DNA from 3 places in the Paenibacillus polygoni genome. Region 1 is predicted to be linked to each of the others. Evidence: a T-box and tRNA genes for the amino acid it is inferred to sense, from the RefSeq annotation. Region 1 holds a T-box; the other regions hold tRNA genes.
The links. The T-box of region 1 lies ahead of tyrS (tyrosine--tRNA ligase). A T-box ahead of a tRNA ligase gene usually reads a tRNA of that ligase, here a tRNA-Tyr.
Positions count from the first base shown of each region.

Region 1 (5,695 bases):
TTTTGTGAAAATAAAAGACAGGATCATGGAGTTTACCTGAGGTAAAGTTCCAGTGATCCTGTCTTCTTTTATATCCAAGTGTGAAGGAAAATGAAATTCCTTAATGATTCAGTACCTGATCTTTATTTTTGTGAAAGGCAATGGTTACAGAAGTAAGCAATAGGATTACTCCCGTAAATAAGAATCCTCCGATAATACTGAGAGACAGCCATCCTAATACGGAAGAACCGGCGACTACACCTAGAGAGAAGAAGGCGTAAAAGTAACCGTAAGCTTTGCCTCGCAGTTCCGCTGTGGTAGCTCTAATGAGCATGGTATTAATAGATGGGAACAAGAGTGCAAAACCGATTCCGTATAGACCAAGTACGATGTAAAGGGCGAGTGTCGTTGTTGATTGGCTGATCAGCATTTGACTAATTCCAAGCAGACCCATTCCAATTGCCATCGTTACCGATGGAGCAACACGATCGAAAATACGATTCGTAGGAAGGACAAACATGAGAACAGCAATAATCCCGAACGTACTAAGCAGCGTGCCGCTTAATCTCGAATCATATCCAAGCGTTTGAACATGCAGGGGTAGTAAATAAGCAATTACGCCTTGAGAGAACATTAAGAAAAATGCTCCGCAATAGGCTTTAATCACCCCTATATTAAAGAACGATCCAGCGGATGTGTGGACGTTAACCTCTTTTTCTGTCTTAGACACTTTATATTTACGAAGAAAGATAGCAGATAATACGGCTAGAATGAGTCCCAATACGGCTATACAAGTAAAAACGAAAGGGACTGAGGTTTTACTTGCCATAATTCCGCTGAAAGCAGGTCCGATAATCGCAGCTAGCCCTACAAAGGTGCCGGTGAATGCAACTTTTTTACCTTGTTCATTATTGATCGTTGTATTTGCAGAGAAGGTGAACGCAGCAGGAACAATGAGTCCAGCCACAAAACCATGAAAAATACGTACAATGATCAGAAACGCAGGTGATTCGACAAAATAATATAGCAGCAATGTACAGCTTGTTAATACTAATCCGGCCATCAGTAACTTAAAAGGTCCGATCTTATCGGTCAGAATACCTGATAAGACATTGCCCGCTGTATTGGTTAATGAATATAGTCCTACCACAAAGCCTACAATAAATGTGCTTGCCCCAACGGAAGCTGCAAATGTGCTCATAACGGGCAGTTGTGCAAATAAATCGATAAAAGAGAAGAACACAATACTATATACAATCAGGGCAGGATTAAAAGGTTTCATCTTGTATTTAGTTACAGCTTTCTTCAGCTTAAAATCAAATACAAAATTGCCAAATGGAATAAAGGCGACAATGAATGCTGCAGCTGACCACCATAAGCTCCAATTGACCCGAATAGCAGCATAAAGGATCGCAAGAGCATATAGGCAGAAGACAGCACCGTGAATACTACCCATGACCGAAACTGCTGCATCGATGCCGAGGGCATACTTCATTGGCATGGCGATACATAACAAGAATAAAAATGAAAAACCATCTAATAGGCCTGTAATACGCAGAAAATTAATTGGATGTGTACGCAATTCTTTTGCTCCTAATGAAATTTTTGAACATATAAATTCATTCTAACATTCTCATGGACGATAAAAAATGGGATGACAAAGTAAATTATAACGTTATTGTGAAAATTATCGATTTACACCCTAACCTCAATGGTTGACATCAAAAAATTATTTCTCTATACTGTCAATAATCTTATATATGATATACGTTGAAAGAGCCCAGTAGCAGCTTAGTCCCTGTTCTAGAAAGCCGGGGGTTGATGGAACCCGGTACACACTAAGATCGCGAATTACACTCTGGAGTATCTCGGGTAATGCCGAGCGGAAGTGGCGAACGATACCTCGTGATAAAAGCGGCATAAATGGCACATATGATGTGTGGCGTTCATTTATGCAATCTGGGTGGTACCACGGTTGTTCAATCGTCCCTATGTCTACAATAGACATAGGGACGATTTTTTTTATATTTGCCGTGCTGGTCTATCTCTAATTATAAGAAAACTTACGAACCTAAAGGAGTGTTATCACTGTGAATATTATTGATGAACTGGAATGGCGGGACGCCATTAATCAACAAACGGATGCGGAAGGTCTTAGGGAATTAACGAGCCAAAAGTCAATATCTCTGTACTGCGGTGTAGATCCAACCGGCGATAGTATGCATATTGGTCACTTGATTCCCTTCATGGTACTCAAACGATTCCAACTAGCCGGGCATCGTCCGGTGATTCTGATCGGCGGGGCTACGGGAACCATTGGAGATCCAAGTGGGCGTCAATCAGAACGTTCACTGCAAACACTCGAAGAAGTACAAGCGAACGTGGATGCACTCACGAACCAAATGAAAAAACTGTTTATTACAGAAGGCGATAACCAAATTCGCATGGTTAATAACTATGACTGGACCCATAAGATTAATGTCATTGAATTCTTGCGCGACTATGGTAAAAACTTTAGCCTCAATTCCATGCTTGCTAAGGATGTGGTAGCAAGCAGACTCGAAAGTGGTATTTCCTTTACCGAGTTTTCTTACCAAATTCTGCAGTCTCTGGACTTCTTGCATTTGTACCAGAACGAAGATGTTCAGCTGCAAATCGGCGGTTCTGATCAGTGGGGTAACATTACAAGCGGTCTAGATCTGATCCGGAAAAAAGAAGGAGCAGAAGCAAAAGCATTCGGTCTGACAATTCCGCTGATGCTGAAAGCAGATGGAACGAAATTCGGTAAATCAGCGGGTGGTTCGATCTGGCTCGATCCGAAGAAAACAACTCCATTTGAGTTCTACCAATTCTGGGCTAACACGGATGATCGCGATGTTGTGAAATATTTGAAGTACTTTACCTTCCTCTCCAAAGAAGAAATTGACGGGCTGGCTGAAAAAGTAGAGACAGAACCGCATAAGCGGGAAGCTCAGAAGAAGCTTGCTGAAGAAATGACAAGATTTGTACATGGCGAAGAAATGCTTGAGCAAGCGCTTCGTATTACAGCAGCACTCTTCAGCGGCGATATTAAATCCCTTACGGCAGATGAAATTGAGCAAGGGTTTAAAGAAATGCCAACCTTTGAAGCAACGAATGAATCGAAAAATATTGTAGACTGGCTTGTTGATCTAGGAATCGAGCCATCTAAGCGTCAAGCACGCGAAGATATTACAAAAGGTGCAATTTCGATGAATGGTGAGCGAGTTACGGATGTAAACTTTGAAGTGACAGCAAGTGAGGCCATTGGCGGTCGATTTATCATTATTCGTAAAGGTAAGAAAAACTACAGCTTGGTGAAAATGTCCTAGTAGACAGTGAAACCACAGCAGGGCTGCAGTATTTCTGCACTAGGTAACTAAGTTCATTATCATTACAATCATAAACTGCGGGACACTAATACGTGTTCCGCGGTTTTATAACATCTAACATCTAACTAGGTAGATCTGCCCGTTCAATGTAAGATCTAGGTAAGAAAATAATAGATTTATATTGCAAAATTAAATTTCATATGTTAATATAGACACATTGATTGATTTTTACATGAAAAAGTCATGGGTTCTTAGCTCAGTTGGTAGAGCAGTTGACTCTTAATCAATTGGTCGAGGGTTCGAGTCCCTCAGAACCCATCCTAGCTAAAGATGGCCGAGTATTCGCCATCTCAGGACTGTAGATATACTAGTTTAAATTACTAGTCTATCTGCAGTCTTTTTTTATTTTTATATGTATTAGTGCTCATATTATATTTTCGAACATTCCTTATTTCCTTCTGATGACTAGGTAATAAGGTGAAGGATCTAGCTGAATTTAGGGTAAAGGAGATAGAGAACGAATTTATCTGCTTTACAATAAATACGGATAGGTGGTGTTTTGTCATGACAGTCATTCATGGAAATCAATTTATGGAACTTACCTTCCTTGAGAAACATATTTTAGACACTGTTGATTTTTATGCTGAGCATACAGAAGATGAAATTAACGGAGGTTATTTTAACACGTATTTGGATGATGCAGCGGTACCTGATGCTGAGATTAGATCGCTTGTTGGAACAGCTCGTTTGATTTACATTTATAGCTCTGCGGCTATTTTAACGGGTTCGAATAAATACCGTGATTTGGCGAAGCGTGGTTTAAACTACTTAGAAGAAATACACCGTGATAAAGAATATGGCGGATATTATTGGAAAGTGAAAGGGCACAGAGTAGAGGATAACAGGAAAATGGCATATGGACATGCTTTTGCTCTTTTGGCTGCTGCTTCTGCCTATAAAGCGGAGATTGTCGAAGCAAAACCGATGATAGAGTATATATACGAAATACTTGGAGAACACTTCTGGCGTGAGGAAGACGGACTTTATGTGGATGAAATAACGGCAGATTGGTCGCTAACGTCTTCCTATCGCGGACAGAATGCAAACATGCATCTGTGTGAAGCAATGATGGCAGCTTTTGAAGCCACAGGGGACGGTAAATATGATGAACGAGCTAGAACGATAGCACATTCGGTGATGTTTAAGTTGCTTCCTCAGTCCGGGACAGAAATGTTATGGGAACACTACGATGAGAACTGGAAGATTGACTGGGATTATGAAAAAGGAAATACAAAAAATGAATTCCGTCCCTATGGATTTGTGGTTGGACACTCGATTGAGTGGAGTAAACTGTTGCAACTGCTAGATCGACATCAGCCGGAAGAGTGGCTGTTTCCAAGAGCAGAAGCTCTTTTCCGGCATGCAACAAATAAGGGAGTCGATCGAAAATATGGAGGCATTGTATACGCCGTTTCTCCCGATAACAAGTCCGTTATTGATAATGATAAACTGTACTGGGTGCAGACAGAGGCTCTAGGAGCTGCTGCCTTATTTGCAGCGAGAACGGACTCAGCGGAATATAAAGAATTCTATATTTCTTTATTTGACTACTGCTTTACACATTTTGTCGATCATGAGCATGGGGGATGGTATGAGCAGCTTGATCGTCGGAACGCTTTGTATAGTAACTTGAAAAGTCCATCTCCTAAGGCGGATTACCATCCGGTTACGAATGCAATGACTGCTATGCTCGCATTTGGAGGCGCAGCAATGAAATCAAAACTAAAGATGTAATCGTAATGTAAAGAATTCATGCTATATCTGTCCTTCTAATTTGTCTACGTACAATTTAGCAGTCATAAGATCCATATCTTTCGCTTCTCTGAGCTTTTTAATAGCAGCTATTTTTTGACCTTTTTGGATCATGAACAGCAGCTGTTCATCAAGTGCAGTCCCCTTTATTTCTTCAGATGTCGTGTTAAAAGAGGCAGCTTGACCTTGATTCCGATCAGAAACAGAGGAGCAGGGTGTAAAATCGGCCCGAGCTGTTTGATTTCTGATAAGATCAAGTTCAAGCTGAATTTCTTTAATTTGGCGTTTTACTTTCATTACGATAAGCAGCAGGATACAAGATAAAATAACCGCAAGTGTGGCAATGAGTTCTGTAGGTTCCATCTTCTCTCTGGTTCTCCTTTCTTATGTAGTACTAGCCAGTTCAAGACTAGAAGGAGATTTCTTATAAGAGAGTATATCATATAGGTTTAATGGAGGTTAGGAAGTAACGACAGTCGGTTCAACAACAGTCAACTGATTAGCTGTTGTATTTAGATTTACAACGGCCCCAATAGGAAGTGCGGCTTTGTAAA
Region 1 covers NZ_CP127162.1:1,652,632-1,658,326, forward strand. Annotated here, with positions in the region: gene QPK24_RS07925 (MFS transporter) at 101-1,561, opposite strand; T-box leader at 1,741-1,973, shown strand; gene tyrS (tyrosine--tRNA ligase) at 2,070-3,329, shown strand; tRNA gene QPK24_RS07935 (tRNA-Lys) at 3,575-3,647, shown strand; gene QPK24_RS07940 (AGE family epimerase/isomerase) at 3,894-5,123, shown strand; gene QPK24_RS07945 (hypothetical protein) at 5,145-5,504, opposite strand; gene QPK24_RS07950 (S66 peptidase family protein) at 5,601-5,695, opposite strand, start outside.

Region 2 (5,695 bases), 940 kb from region 1:
AGGGACACGTCAATCATTCTTGAGAATGGTTTGGAAAAAGTCACTTTCAATAAATAATTAAATGAAGCAAGCGATGCATCAAGCATTGCTTGCTTCATTAACTTTAAACCCCCGCATTGTATACAGGGTGAAAAGAGAACGTATACCGCGAACTCTTCCTGCATACATGAGGGGGTTTTTTGTAATAATAAATTTATATTATCTGCTATGTCATTTTTTAATGGCTAACTTAAAAGAATTTTGAGGGGTCTAAAAATATCCATACAATCAACGCGATGTTTAAACAAGTGAGACATAATCCGCCTATAAGGTAACCTGTAAATACTCTGTTTTTCTTTTTTTGGTAAATGATAAGTGGTACCAAGTAAAGCCATTGATAAAAACCAACAAATACATGATTTAATATAAAGAAACCATCATCGATCATACCGAGTAACATCAAGCCATATGCACCAAAATAAAAAACGATTACATAAACAAAACTTAATAAAAAACTCGATAAAAATTTACTGTTCAACTTTCCACAACCTTTCTTACAACTAAGAAGAGAGAATTACATAGTCGATCATTTGGGTAAATAAAAGGACTTATTTTGAATACGAAAGACCTGGGAAAACTGTATATTCATCGACGTTGAAAAAGTCTACTTTTTTCATAGTTTCAATTTTCCGTTTAGTTATTACAAAATCCCATATTTCTCCTTTTAAAATATCTTCATATAGAATAACTTTCACTCTAACTTTTAAGGAATGAGTTAATTCCTGTGCATCAACAATTTTATAGTCCATAATCGCTGGGTACATTCCACCTATAGGTAACTTATCATAACCTTCCACTGATACTGATTTAATTAATGCATCATCTCTTTCATCGTAACCAATCATAAATGTTCCAATAATGTTTTTAAGACTTGCCCAACCACTACCAATGAAATCAAGATCTTGTTTCCATATATCTTCCTGAGAAGGTATCGATTTGTCATTGATAGTTACCGTTTGATTCTTTTGGTTCCAACCTACATTCGCATCTAATGCCTCTGCTACCATACTTATAGGCACCATTACTCGGTTATTGACGATCTGAGGAGCTACATCTGAATTAACTTGTTGACCGTTAACCACGATCCTAATGTTCACCTTAGCAAAAGCTAAACCAACCATTATGCTAAGAGAAAAAACAACCACAAAAAGTGAGATGAATAGTTTCTTCTTTATTTTTATCGCCTCCATTTGTAAATGTATATAATGAAAGACGTTATAAATTTGATTGTAGTTACATTATTTGGTTTCACTATACGAAAAACTTCTACATTAGAAATATTGTTTATCATTCTATATAGTTATCTTTTGAAAGTTGATATTAAAATATGAGACTATTTTTAAGTGAGATGATAAATGAAAGATGATCAATGAGGACAGTGATGATTTGGAGGGTGCGATACCCTATTTCTCATGAATAAAAGGGGTGATTTACTATTAGAATAGCTCTATTCAATATGATATATTATTTATGTCCTCTTAAGAAAGAGACATTTACAATGTGCATATGATGCAGTAATTAAAGATATTTAATTTATTGATCGATGGTTTTTATTACTAGTTGAATATGTTTTTGAAATATGATAAATTATAAATCCGGTAAGGATTTTCTGACAGATTTTAAGCTGAATGTCCTTTCTAAGGTCTGATATTTTGCTGGTGAGTGTTCACTGAAGATATCACAGCGCAAAAATCATTGTTTGGTGGCGATAGCGGAGGGGTTCCACACGTACCCATCCCGAACACGACCGTTAAGCCCTCCAGCGCCAATGGTACTTGGACCGCAGGGTCCTGGGAGAGTAGGACGCCGCCAAGCAGTTAACCTTTTAGGTTATATTTTTACTGAATCATTTATTTTAACGATGAGGGGCCATAGCTCAGCTGGGAGAGCGCCTGCCTTGCAAGCAGGAGGTCAGCGGTTCGATCCCGCTTGGCTCCACCACTATTCCCTGATAGCTCAGTTGGTAGAGCACTCGACTGTTAATCGAGTTGTCACAGGTTCGAGTCCTGTTCGGGGAGCCAGCGGCCCGTTGGTCAAGGGGTTAAGACACCTCCCTTTCACGGAGGTAACAGGGGTTCGAATCCCCTACGGGTCATTTGATATGGAGATTTAGCTCAGCTGGGAGAGCATCTGCCTTACAAGCAGAGGGTCGGGGGTTCGATCCCCTCAATCTCCACCATACAATTGAAGCAGGACGAAATCCTGTGAATTCATCAAATTTATTCTAGCTCCCAATATGGGGTGTATGGTATAATCGTATTAATTAGCCGGTGTAGCTCAACTGGTAGAGCAACTGACTTGTAATCAGTAGGTTGGGGGTTCAAGTCCTCTCGCCGGCACCAGTTTCATATGGAGGATTAGCGAAGTGGCCAAACGCATCAGACTGTAAATCTGCTCCCTTACGGGTTCGGTGGTTCGAATCCATCATCCTCCACCAGTTTTTAGGGGCATAGTTTAAAGGTAGAACAACGGTCTCCAAAACCGTTGGTGTGGGTTCAATTCCTGCTGCCCCTGCCAATTTTCTAATTGTATAGAATAATGATATATGGCGGTCGTGGCGAAGGGGTTAACGCACCGGATTGTGGCTCCGGCATTCGTGGGTTCAAGTCCCATCGATCGCCCTTGTACAACTTATCGCTGTTGGGGATTAGCCAAGCGGTAAGGCAACGGACTTTGACTCCGTCATGCATAGGTTCAAATCCTATATCCCCAGCCATTTTTTAGTACGAGCCATTAGCTCAGTTGGTAGAGCACCTGACTTTTAATCAGGGTGTCGAAGGTTCGAGTCCTTCATGGCTCACCATGATATATGCGCGTGTGGCGGAATTGGCAGACGCACTAGACTTAGGATCTAGCGTCTTTGACGTGGGGGTTCGAGTCCCTTCACGCGCATCCTTTCATTGCGGACATGGGTCAGCGGTAGACTTTTGCCTTGCCAAGGCAAGAGCCGCTGATTTCCGTTGTCTGCTTTTATATTTTTTGCGCCCTTAGCTCAGCTGGATAGAGCGTTTGACTACGAATCAAAAGGCCGGGAGTTCGAATCTCTCAGGGCGCGCCATTTTTTTTAACAAGCCGGTGTGGCGGAATTGGCAGACGCGCGCGACTCAAAATCGTGAGGGAAACCGTGGGGGTTCGAGTCCCTTCACCGGCATTTATAAATCGGGATGTAGCTCAGCTTGGTAGAGCACCTGGTTTGGGACCAGGGGGTCGCATGTTCAAATCGTGTCATCCCGATATTTATACGCGGGTGTAGTTCAATGGTAGAACTTCAGCCTTCCAAGCTGATAGCGTGGGTTCGATTCCCATCACCCGCTTCATGAATAAACCTCTTTGCGAAAGCGTAGGGGTTTTTATTATGGATTTAGTCAGATGAGTGTGTGACACGCGCAAAACAAAAATTACCCGCTATGAACTGCACTCGGATGTTAGTTGATGTCTATCAATAGAATGTAGTTCATTTTACTAGTAGTCCTGATTTATCTGATTTTACAGAAGCGTAAGTAATGATCTACTCGGGTTTTCCTTTTCCAGGCTAGATATCGATACACACCTAAAAGCGAGGAAGCTGAAATAGATAAATTCATTGAAGAAGTGACTGCTATGGAAGATCCAAATGAACATAGACCTGTTTTTACTGAATTACTTCTTACATACAGCGTCAAGATAGAAGTAAACCATGGTATTCGAAATTAAAAAAGTACAGTGAAGTGAAAATCGACTTCTATTTAAAGTGATCGTATAGTACAATAAGTCATTTTTTTACTCTTCCCTATTCCTTAAACCCCAAGCCTCAGAATGGATTTAATAGGCTTGGGGTTCTTTTTATACGATGACATGAAAAACACACTATATGAATATTTCACAATAGATAATAATAAACATACTTACATACTTCGAACATATCCACCAAATACACCTCTCTATAAGTTTAAAATAGCAAATATTTTAAACTAGTACGGATGTAAAGATTTATTATCTTACACCTTACTATTTATTTATAACCCAAGAAATATATCCTAGTGTACTGCGATAAATCTAAATCTAACAAGAATAGAACATTACAGATTTCTGTCCGAGCGAGTGAGGCAACATAGCGAATAAAGGGCGTAAGTAAAAGACTTCTTTTTTAGTGGAAAATATATGGACAGTACCCGTAAACAGAAGGACGTGTACGATTAGGATGAATATTAGAATTTTAGCTATTGAGTTACATTCTACTTTAGAGGCTGAGAATACATTTAATGACATTGTAGAAATGATTAAAATGTGGGATAAATAGGTGTTTAAAAAAATTGAATACATCAAATTTCAGAAAAATTTAATTGTGATTTTGATATATTCTTACCGGGCAACGGTATCAAATCATGTGGAACTAAGTCACCTTTTCTTCGTATTACAGTGCGGGGATTAGGTTTTTTGTGTGAATCAACATTGAGTACTATTTACTGTATATTCTTGTGTTATAATGCAACAGCATGAACAATTATTCAAAAAGGATTTTAAGGATAGCCACATAATATAAGACGAAAACGGAATTTTTTAGATTTCTTATGATGGATTTAAAAAATTCATATGGAAATCGTAAGTGCGCGAGTGTCCCCATCAATGATTCATGAGGCACTCGCGCTTGTTGTTTATCGCTACAGATATCTAATCACATAATCAAATGTTTGAGGAGGAATGAAGATGATCATAGAAGTAACGGGTCTGGTCAAAAGATACAAAGATTACACAGCTGTAGACGGGGTTAATCTCAGTATCCAGGAAGGTGAGATATTTGGACTGCTCGGACCCAACGGCGCAGGCAAATCAACAACGATGAACACATTGCTGGGCTTGTTAAAAATAAACAATGGAACAGTGAAAATGTTTGGTAAGGATTTTTCCAAGCATGCAAAAGAAATTAAACAGTCGGTTGGCTATGTACCGCAGGACTTAGCTTTTTTCGAAACCTTAAGCGCCATTGATAATGTAACATATTGGGGGAAGTTATATGGTCTTCGAGGCAAAGAGCTGCATACATCCGTACAGGAAGCACTTGAGTTTACTGGATTATGGGACAGAAGAAAAGGTATAGCAAAGACATTTTCGGGTGGTATGAAAAGACGTCTGAACATCGCTTGTGCGATTGTACATAAGCCGCGTATTCTTTTTATGGATGAACCTACGGTTGGAGTAGATCCCCAATCAAGGAATAATATTTTGGAATCGATTAAAATTATGAATCAAAATGGGATGACCATCATCTATACTACACATTACATGGAAGAGATCGAGGCCATCTGCGAGCGAGTCGCTATTATGGATTTTGGAAAAGTGATTGCACTCGGAAGTATAGATGAGCTGATTGATTCCATTTCAACGGGAACTCGCTTAAGTCTAGAGCTTGCATCGAATACGGACGCAGCCATTTCATTGATTAAAGAATTGGAAGGTGTCACCGCCTGCAACAACATAAATGGAGTGCTCGATATTCACTTGGAAAAAGAGGAACGGTTTCTTACGGGGATAATGGAAAATCTGATCCGAAAAGAATTTAAAATTAAGTCCATGACACTGGAAAAACCGAATCTGGAGACGGTATTCTTGCAGTTGACTGGTAAAAAACTGAGAGACTAATCCGGGACGGTGATGAAACGATGAATATACTCACTCA
Region 2 covers NZ_CP127162.1:2,590,811-2,596,505, reverse strand. Annotated here, with positions in the region: gene QPK24_RS12655 (cytosine deaminase) at 1-57, shown strand, start outside; gene QPK24_RS12650 (copper amine oxidase N-terminal domain-containing protein) at 588-1,121, opposite strand; rRNA gene rrf (5S ribosomal RNA) at 1,738-1,854, shown strand; tRNA gene QPK24_RS12640 (tRNA-Ala) at 1,905-1,980, shown strand; tRNA gene QPK24_RS12635 (tRNA-Asn) at 1,985-2,060, shown strand; tRNA gene QPK24_RS12630 (tRNA-Glu) at 2,063-2,134, shown strand; tRNA gene QPK24_RS12625 (tRNA-Val) at 2,143-2,218, shown strand; tRNA gene QPK24_RS12620 (tRNA-Thr) at 2,306-2,381, shown strand; tRNA gene QPK24_RS12615 (tRNA-Tyr) at 2,391-2,476, shown strand; tRNA gene QPK24_RS12610 (tRNA-Trp) at 2,483-2,556, shown strand; tRNA gene QPK24_RS12605 (tRNA-His) at 2,588-2,660, shown strand; tRNA gene QPK24_RS12600 (tRNA-Gln) at 2,681-2,755, shown strand; tRNA gene QPK24_RS12595 (tRNA-Lys) at 2,767-2,842, shown strand; tRNA gene QPK24_RS12590 (tRNA-Leu) at 2,851-2,931, shown strand; tRNA gene QPK24_RS12585 (tRNA-Arg) at 3,021-3,097, shown strand; tRNA gene QPK24_RS12580 (tRNA-Leu) at 3,111-3,190, shown strand; tRNA gene QPK24_RS12575 (tRNA-Pro) at 3,200-3,273, shown strand; tRNA gene QPK24_RS12570 (tRNA-Gly) at 3,283-3,353, shown strand; gene QPK24_RS12565 (ABC transporter ATP-binding protein) at 4,726-5,658, shown strand; gene QPK24_RS12560 (ABC transporter permease) at 5,679-5,695, shown strand, end outside.
Region 2: it has a tRNA-Tyr gene. The T-box ahead of tyrS (tyrosine--tRNA ligase) is inferred to sense a tRNA for this amino acid. The anticodon was not compared.

Region 3 (5,695 bases), 1.4 Mb from region 1:
GACTTGGGCGCTGTCTCAACGAGAGATCCGGTGAAATTTTAATACCTGTGAAGATGCAGGTTACCCGCGACAAGACGGAAAGACCCCATGGAGCTTTACTGCAGCTTGATATTGGATTTGGGTACGATCTGTACAGGATAGGTGGGAGCCTAGGAAGCATGAGCGCCAGCTTGTGTGGAGGCAACGTTGGGATACCACCCTGATCGTATCTAGGTTCTAACTTGGTACCGTGATCCGGTGCGAGGACAGTGTCAGGTGGGCAGTTTGACTGGGGCGGTCGCCTCCTAAAGAGTAACGGAGGCGCCCAAAGGTTCCCTCAGAATGGTTGGAAATCATTCGCAGAGTGTAAAGGCACAAGGGAGCTTGACTGCGAGACCTACAAGTCGAGCAGGGACGAAAGTCGGGCTTAGTGATCCGGTGGTACCGCATGGAAGGGCCATCGCTCAACGGATAAAAGCTACCCTGGGGATAACAGGCTTATCTCCCCCAAGAGTCCACATCGACGGGGAGGTTTGGCACCTCGATGTCGGCTCATCGCATCCTGGGGCTGAAGTAGGTCCCAAGGGTTGGGCTGTTCGCCCATTAAAGCGGTACGCGAGCTGGGTTCAGAACGTCGTGAGACAGTTCGGTCCCTATCTGTCGTGGGCGTAGGAAATTTGAGAGGAGCTGTCCTTAGTACGAGAGGACCGGGATGGACATACCGCTGGTGTACCAGTTGTTCCGCCAGGAGCATCGCTGGGTAGCTATGTATGGAAGGGATAAGCGCTGAAAGCATCTAAGCGCGAAGCCCACCTCAAGATGAGATTTCCCAACTAGTAAGACCCCTTGAAGACGACGAGGTAGATAGGCTGGGGGTGGAAGTGCAGCAATGCATGGAGCTGACCAGTACTAATCGGTCGAGGGCTTATCCTACAAGCTTTCTGAAGTAAAGCTACTTCGGAAGCATAAGCTATATAAATTGCAAAGATTGTTTCGTATCTAGTTTTCAGGGAGCAAATCCTGAAAAACGCTATTGGTTTTATACACACTATTTAGTGATGTACCAAAACCAACGCGGATCGCATTTGTTTCACAAATGCTCGTTTGGTGGCGATAGCGGAGGGGTTCCACACGTACCCATCCCGAACACGACCGTTAAGCCCTCCAGCGCCGATGGTACTTGGACCGCAGGGTCCTGGGAGAGTAGGACGCCGCCAAGCAAATACCCTTTTGGGTTATTTTTTCGCCTAATCGTTTAATTAACGATGAGGGCCCTTAGCTCAGCTGGTTAGAGCGCACCCCTGATAAGGGTGAGGTCGGTGGTTCGAGTCCACTAGGGCCCACCATTTAATCTCATAATCCCATTATGGGGCCATAGCTCAGCTGGGAGAGCGCCTGCCTTGCACGCAGGAGGTCAGCGGTTCGATCCCGCTTGGCTCCACCACTATTCCCTGATAGCTCAGTTGGTAGAGCACTCGACTGTTAATCGAGTTGTCACAGGTTCGAGCCCTGTTCGGGGAGCCACTTTTGGAGAAGTGTCCGAGCTGGCCGAAGGAGCACGATTGGAAATCGTGTAGGCGTCACAAGCGTCTCGAGGGTTCGAATCCCTCTTTCTCCGTTGCGAACTTTTTGGAATATTTAATACAGTAAGGCCCGTTGGTCAAGGGGTTAAGACACCTCCCTTTCACGGAGGTAACAGGGGTTCGAATCCCCTACGGGTCACTTTATATGGAGATTTAGCTCAGCTGGGAGAGCATCTGCCTTACAAGCAGAGGGTCGGGGGTTCGATCCCCTCAATCTCCACCATATAACTATCGCGGGGTGGAGCAGCTCGGTAGCTCGTCGGGCTCATAACCCGAAGGTCGCAGGTTCAAATCCTGCCCCCGCAATTGTAATACCTGGAACTGTGGTGTAGAGGCCTAACATGCCTGCCTGTCACGCAGGAGATCGCGGGTTCGAATCCCGTCAGTTCCGCCACTTTTATCTTAACTTCAGTAAAATGGAGTATGGTATATCGTAATCAATTAGCCGGTGTAGCTCAACTGGTAGAGCAACTGACTTGTAATCAGTAGGTTGGGGGTTCAAGTCCTCTCGCCGGCACCAGTTTCATTATGGAGGATTAGCGAAGTGGCCAAACGCATCAGACTGTAAATCTGCTCCCTTACGGGTTCGGTGGTTCGAATCCATCATCCTCCACCAGATTTATTTTTAAAGTATTTTGTTATGGCGGTCGTGGCGAAGGGGTTAACGCACCGGTCTGTGGCTCCGGCATTCGTGGGTTCAAGTCCCATCGATCGCCCCATTTTTAAACCTTATCACTGTTGGGGATTAGCCAAGCGGTAAGGCAACGGACTTTGACTCCGTCATGCATAGGTTCAAATCCTATATCCCCAGCCATTTTTAGTACGAGCCATTAGCTCAGTTGGTAGAGCACCTGACTTTTAATCAGGGTGTCGAAGGTTCGAGCCCTTCATGGCTCACTTTTATATATATGCGGTCGTGGCGGAATTGGCAGACGCGCACGGTTCAGGTCCGTGTGGGCTAACCCCCGTGGAGGTTCGAGTCCTCTCGACCGCACCATATATTTCGCGGACGTGGCTCAGCGGTAGAGCATCGCCTTGCCAAGGCGAGGGTCGCGGGTTCGATTCCCGTCGTCCGCTCCATATTTGCGCCCTTAGCTCAGCTGGATAGAGCGTTTGACTACGAATCAAAAGGCCGGGAGTTCGAATCTCTCAGGGCGCGCCATTTAAATAACGGGATGTAGCTCAGCTTGGTAGAGCACCTGGTTTGGGACCAGGGGGTCGCATGTTCAAATCGTGTCATCCCGATATTTATACGCGGGTGTAGTTCAATGGTAGAACTTCAGCCTTCCAAGCTGATAGCGTGGGTTCGATTCCCATCACCCGCTTCACAGTAAACCCCTTCGCGAAAGCGAAGGGGTTTTTTAATATTATTATATGGAGTATAGAGCAGGCAGGTGTATTAATCGGCCTGTTCTTTTTTTGGTTGAAGCGTTATACTTCTACGACCATCGATACCAATCGGAATATCGCCAGCGATGGTAACACGCCGTACTACACGGTGCTCATCGCCATAGTCATTAATTGCATAATGCTGTGTTGCTCGGTTATCCCAAACCACCACATCACCTACGGCCCAGCGCCAGCGAACTGTATTTTCAAGTCTGGTAACATGCTCTTGTAAAATATCGATGATTCGATCTGAATCTGCCGTTCTGAGCCCCGATATCCTTCTTACAAATTGTCCTAATAGCAAGTGACGTTCTCCTGTTTCGGGATGGACTCTTACTACCGGATGCTCGGTTTGATATACCGTCGAGACAAAGGCGTTGTTTTTTCGCTGCGTCTGCTCTCTTGCAGCTTCTTGTTGGGCAGATGCCGCATAATCAAAAGCATTGGAGTGGATTGCGCGAAGGCTGCCGGAGAGCTCTTTTAATTCAGGAGATAGATCTTCGTATGCCGCTGCGGTGTTGGCCCATACGGTATCTCCTCCAGCAGGAGGAATTACCACGGAGCGCAGAATGGATGCTTTAGGATAAGCTTCAACAAAGGTAACATCGGTGTGCCAAGCATTAGCACGGCCTCCGTGGGCAGAATCCAGTTCAAGTACAGCTTGGGTACCATCTTTAACGGGCACAGTGGGATGTGCATACAGTTCTCCTAAAAGTTTGGCAAATCGCTCTTGCCCCTCATCATCTAGTTGATGTTGATCCCTAAAGAAGAGAACTTTGTACTTGAGCAAAGCTTCTTGTATGGACTGAATGACCGCAGGAAAGAGATCCTCCGATAAATCGATACCTCTCACTTCCGCTCCAATTCTTCCGGCTACCGGTACAATTTCTAGCTGAACTACTTGGTTATGAATAACATTATTCATGAATAAACTCCTCCTTGGATATGCGGACTCCCGCTATAATGGTTTTCTTACAATAAGGGCGGATATAACAAAACTAAGTGTACGAGGGGTATGAGGCCTGCCAATGATAGAATAAAAAAAATAGTATACAAATTTCAGATTTCATGCCTGTCTACTTGTGTTAAAGACCAGATAGAGAGGCACAGTAACTGTAAGTACTCTTGTGTCTTTTATACTCTAGTCATTCGGACTAAAAGCAATGGGGGGTAGCAGTTCATTTAATTCAGTTCTTCAACAAACGTATTGTTAATTGCTTTTGTAAAGTCAGGCTTCTTTTTTAAGAATTTATTGTTTAGCAGTATTTCCGAGGATGCTTCATGGGCTTCTATAGCCTGAGATGTATAGGCAGAGAGCTGATTGGCACTTCGCTCCAGTACCGTTTTGATGACAGAAGCAGGCATTTTAGAATGTTTTTCATAAAGAGCAGCTGCTTCGTCAAGGTTATCGCGTTGCCAGTCGAGTGTCTTTTGGTACACTTTTAAATATTCTGTAACGAGTTCTGGATGTTCCTTAACAAAACCAGTTCTAGCGATCATGGATAAGGGAGCAAGGAATTCCCCCTCGACTTCAATGATTTTCGCCTTTTTTTGCTCCACACTTAAGGTTACATAAGGGTCAAGGGTTATCCAGGCATCCAGTTGTCCTGTCTCAAAAGCAGCTAAAGCATCATCTGCTTGCAGATTGATCTGTTTAACGTCATCCTGGGATAGACCGATGGACTGCAAAATTTTGATTAAGTACACGTGACTTGTCGTCCCTTTGGCAACACCAATCGTTTTTCCTTTCAAATCAGCAACAGAGGAGATGGTGCTATTTACAGGAACAATCACCGTATTTAGATCCTTTCCATCACCTAACAGTCCGATAATTTCAAAAGGTATCTGATTGGACAAGCCTGTGATCACAGCTCCGTCACCCATGGAAGAGAGGTCTATCCGATTAGATACAATGGCTTCTAGTATAGGAGGACCGCTCGTAAAGTTACTCCACTCTACTTTGGCGCCTTTCTCTGCGAAGGCCTCATCAATCCACCCTTTTTCCTCTGCAATCATAAGAGGACTGATTCCTCCAAGGCGAGCAATATGAACAGTTACCTCGGTTGATTTACTTCCAGCAGCAGCTTCTGCAGATCCACCACTAATGGATGGGGAAGTTCGATTTTCATTACTGCAAGCGGTAAGCACCATAAGTAGAACGGTTACGAGTGTAACCATTTTGGATTTATTACTTGAACGACGTTTCATTTTTTTTAACTCCCATCCAAAGTTTGTGATAAAGCGAAATACTGCAGCAAGGTTGCGTAAGATCTAAAAAGGACGATCTCCCGCTATCGATACTCGCTCTGCTACCCGGCGGTGAGGAAAATAATCGGATACAGCATAATGCTGGGTTGCTCTGTTATCCCAGAAGGCTACTGAATTAGGTTCCCAGCGGAAGCGGATCTGATATTCAGGAATATGAGCCTGGCTGAACAGGTAATTTAGGAGTTGCTCGCTCTGCTCTTCTTCCAGACCAACAATACGGATCGTGAAGACCGCATTTACGAATAAGGTTTTTCTGCCTGTCTCGGGGTGTGTACGTACGATAGGGTGTTCTGCGGCCGGGAATTCGGCTTGCTTCACGTTGAGTACATCAGGCGGCAGAAAGCGGCCAAAAGTAGTGGTGAAATCGTGTATAGCGGTTAGACCATCAATGCGCTCTTTAATCTCGTCGGGCAGATTATCGTAGGCTGCGCCCATGTCGCACCATAAGGTATCTCCACCTAGAGCCGGAACTTCAG
Region 3 covers NZ_CP127162.1:274,831-280,525, forward strand. Annotated here, with positions in the region: rRNA gene QPK24_RS01365 (23S ribosomal RNA) at 1-912, shown strand, start outside; rRNA gene rrf (5S ribosomal RNA) at 1,083-1,199, shown strand; tRNA gene QPK24_RS01375 (tRNA-Ile) at 1,249-1,325, shown strand; tRNA gene QPK24_RS01380 (tRNA-Ala) at 1,348-1,423, shown strand; tRNA gene QPK24_RS01385 (tRNA-Asn) at 1,428-1,503, shown strand; tRNA gene QPK24_RS01390 (tRNA-Ser) at 1,509-1,597, shown strand; tRNA gene QPK24_RS01395 (tRNA-Glu) at 1,630-1,701, shown strand; tRNA gene QPK24_RS01400 (tRNA-Val) at 1,710-1,785, shown strand; tRNA gene QPK24_RS01405 (tRNA-Met) at 1,795-1,868, shown strand; tRNA gene QPK24_RS01410 (tRNA-Asp) at 1,880-1,956, shown strand; tRNA gene QPK24_RS01415 (tRNA-Thr) at 2,007-2,082, shown strand; tRNA gene QPK24_RS01420 (tRNA-Tyr) at 2,093-2,178, shown strand; tRNA gene QPK24_RS01425 (tRNA-His) at 2,206-2,281, shown strand; tRNA gene QPK24_RS01430 (tRNA-Gln) at 2,302-2,376, shown strand; tRNA gene QPK24_RS01435 (tRNA-Lys) at 2,387-2,459, shown strand; tRNA gene QPK24_RS01440 (tRNA-Leu) at 2,473-2,559, shown strand; tRNA gene QPK24_RS01445 (tRNA-Gly) at 2,568-2,642, shown strand; tRNA gene QPK24_RS01450 (tRNA-Arg) at 2,648-2,724, shown strand; tRNA gene QPK24_RS01455 (tRNA-Pro) at 2,734-2,807, shown strand; tRNA gene QPK24_RS01460 (tRNA-Gly) at 2,817-2,887, shown strand; gene QPK24_RS01465 (TauD/TfdA dioxygenase family protein) at 2,962-3,876, opposite strand; gene QPK24_RS01470 (ABC transporter substrate-binding protein) at 4,134-5,159, opposite strand; gene QPK24_RS01475 (TauD/TfdA dioxygenase family protein) at 5,223-5,695, opposite strand, start outside.
Region 3: it has a tRNA-Tyr gene. The T-box ahead of tyrS (tyrosine--tRNA ligase) is inferred to sense a tRNA for this amino acid. The anticodon was not compared.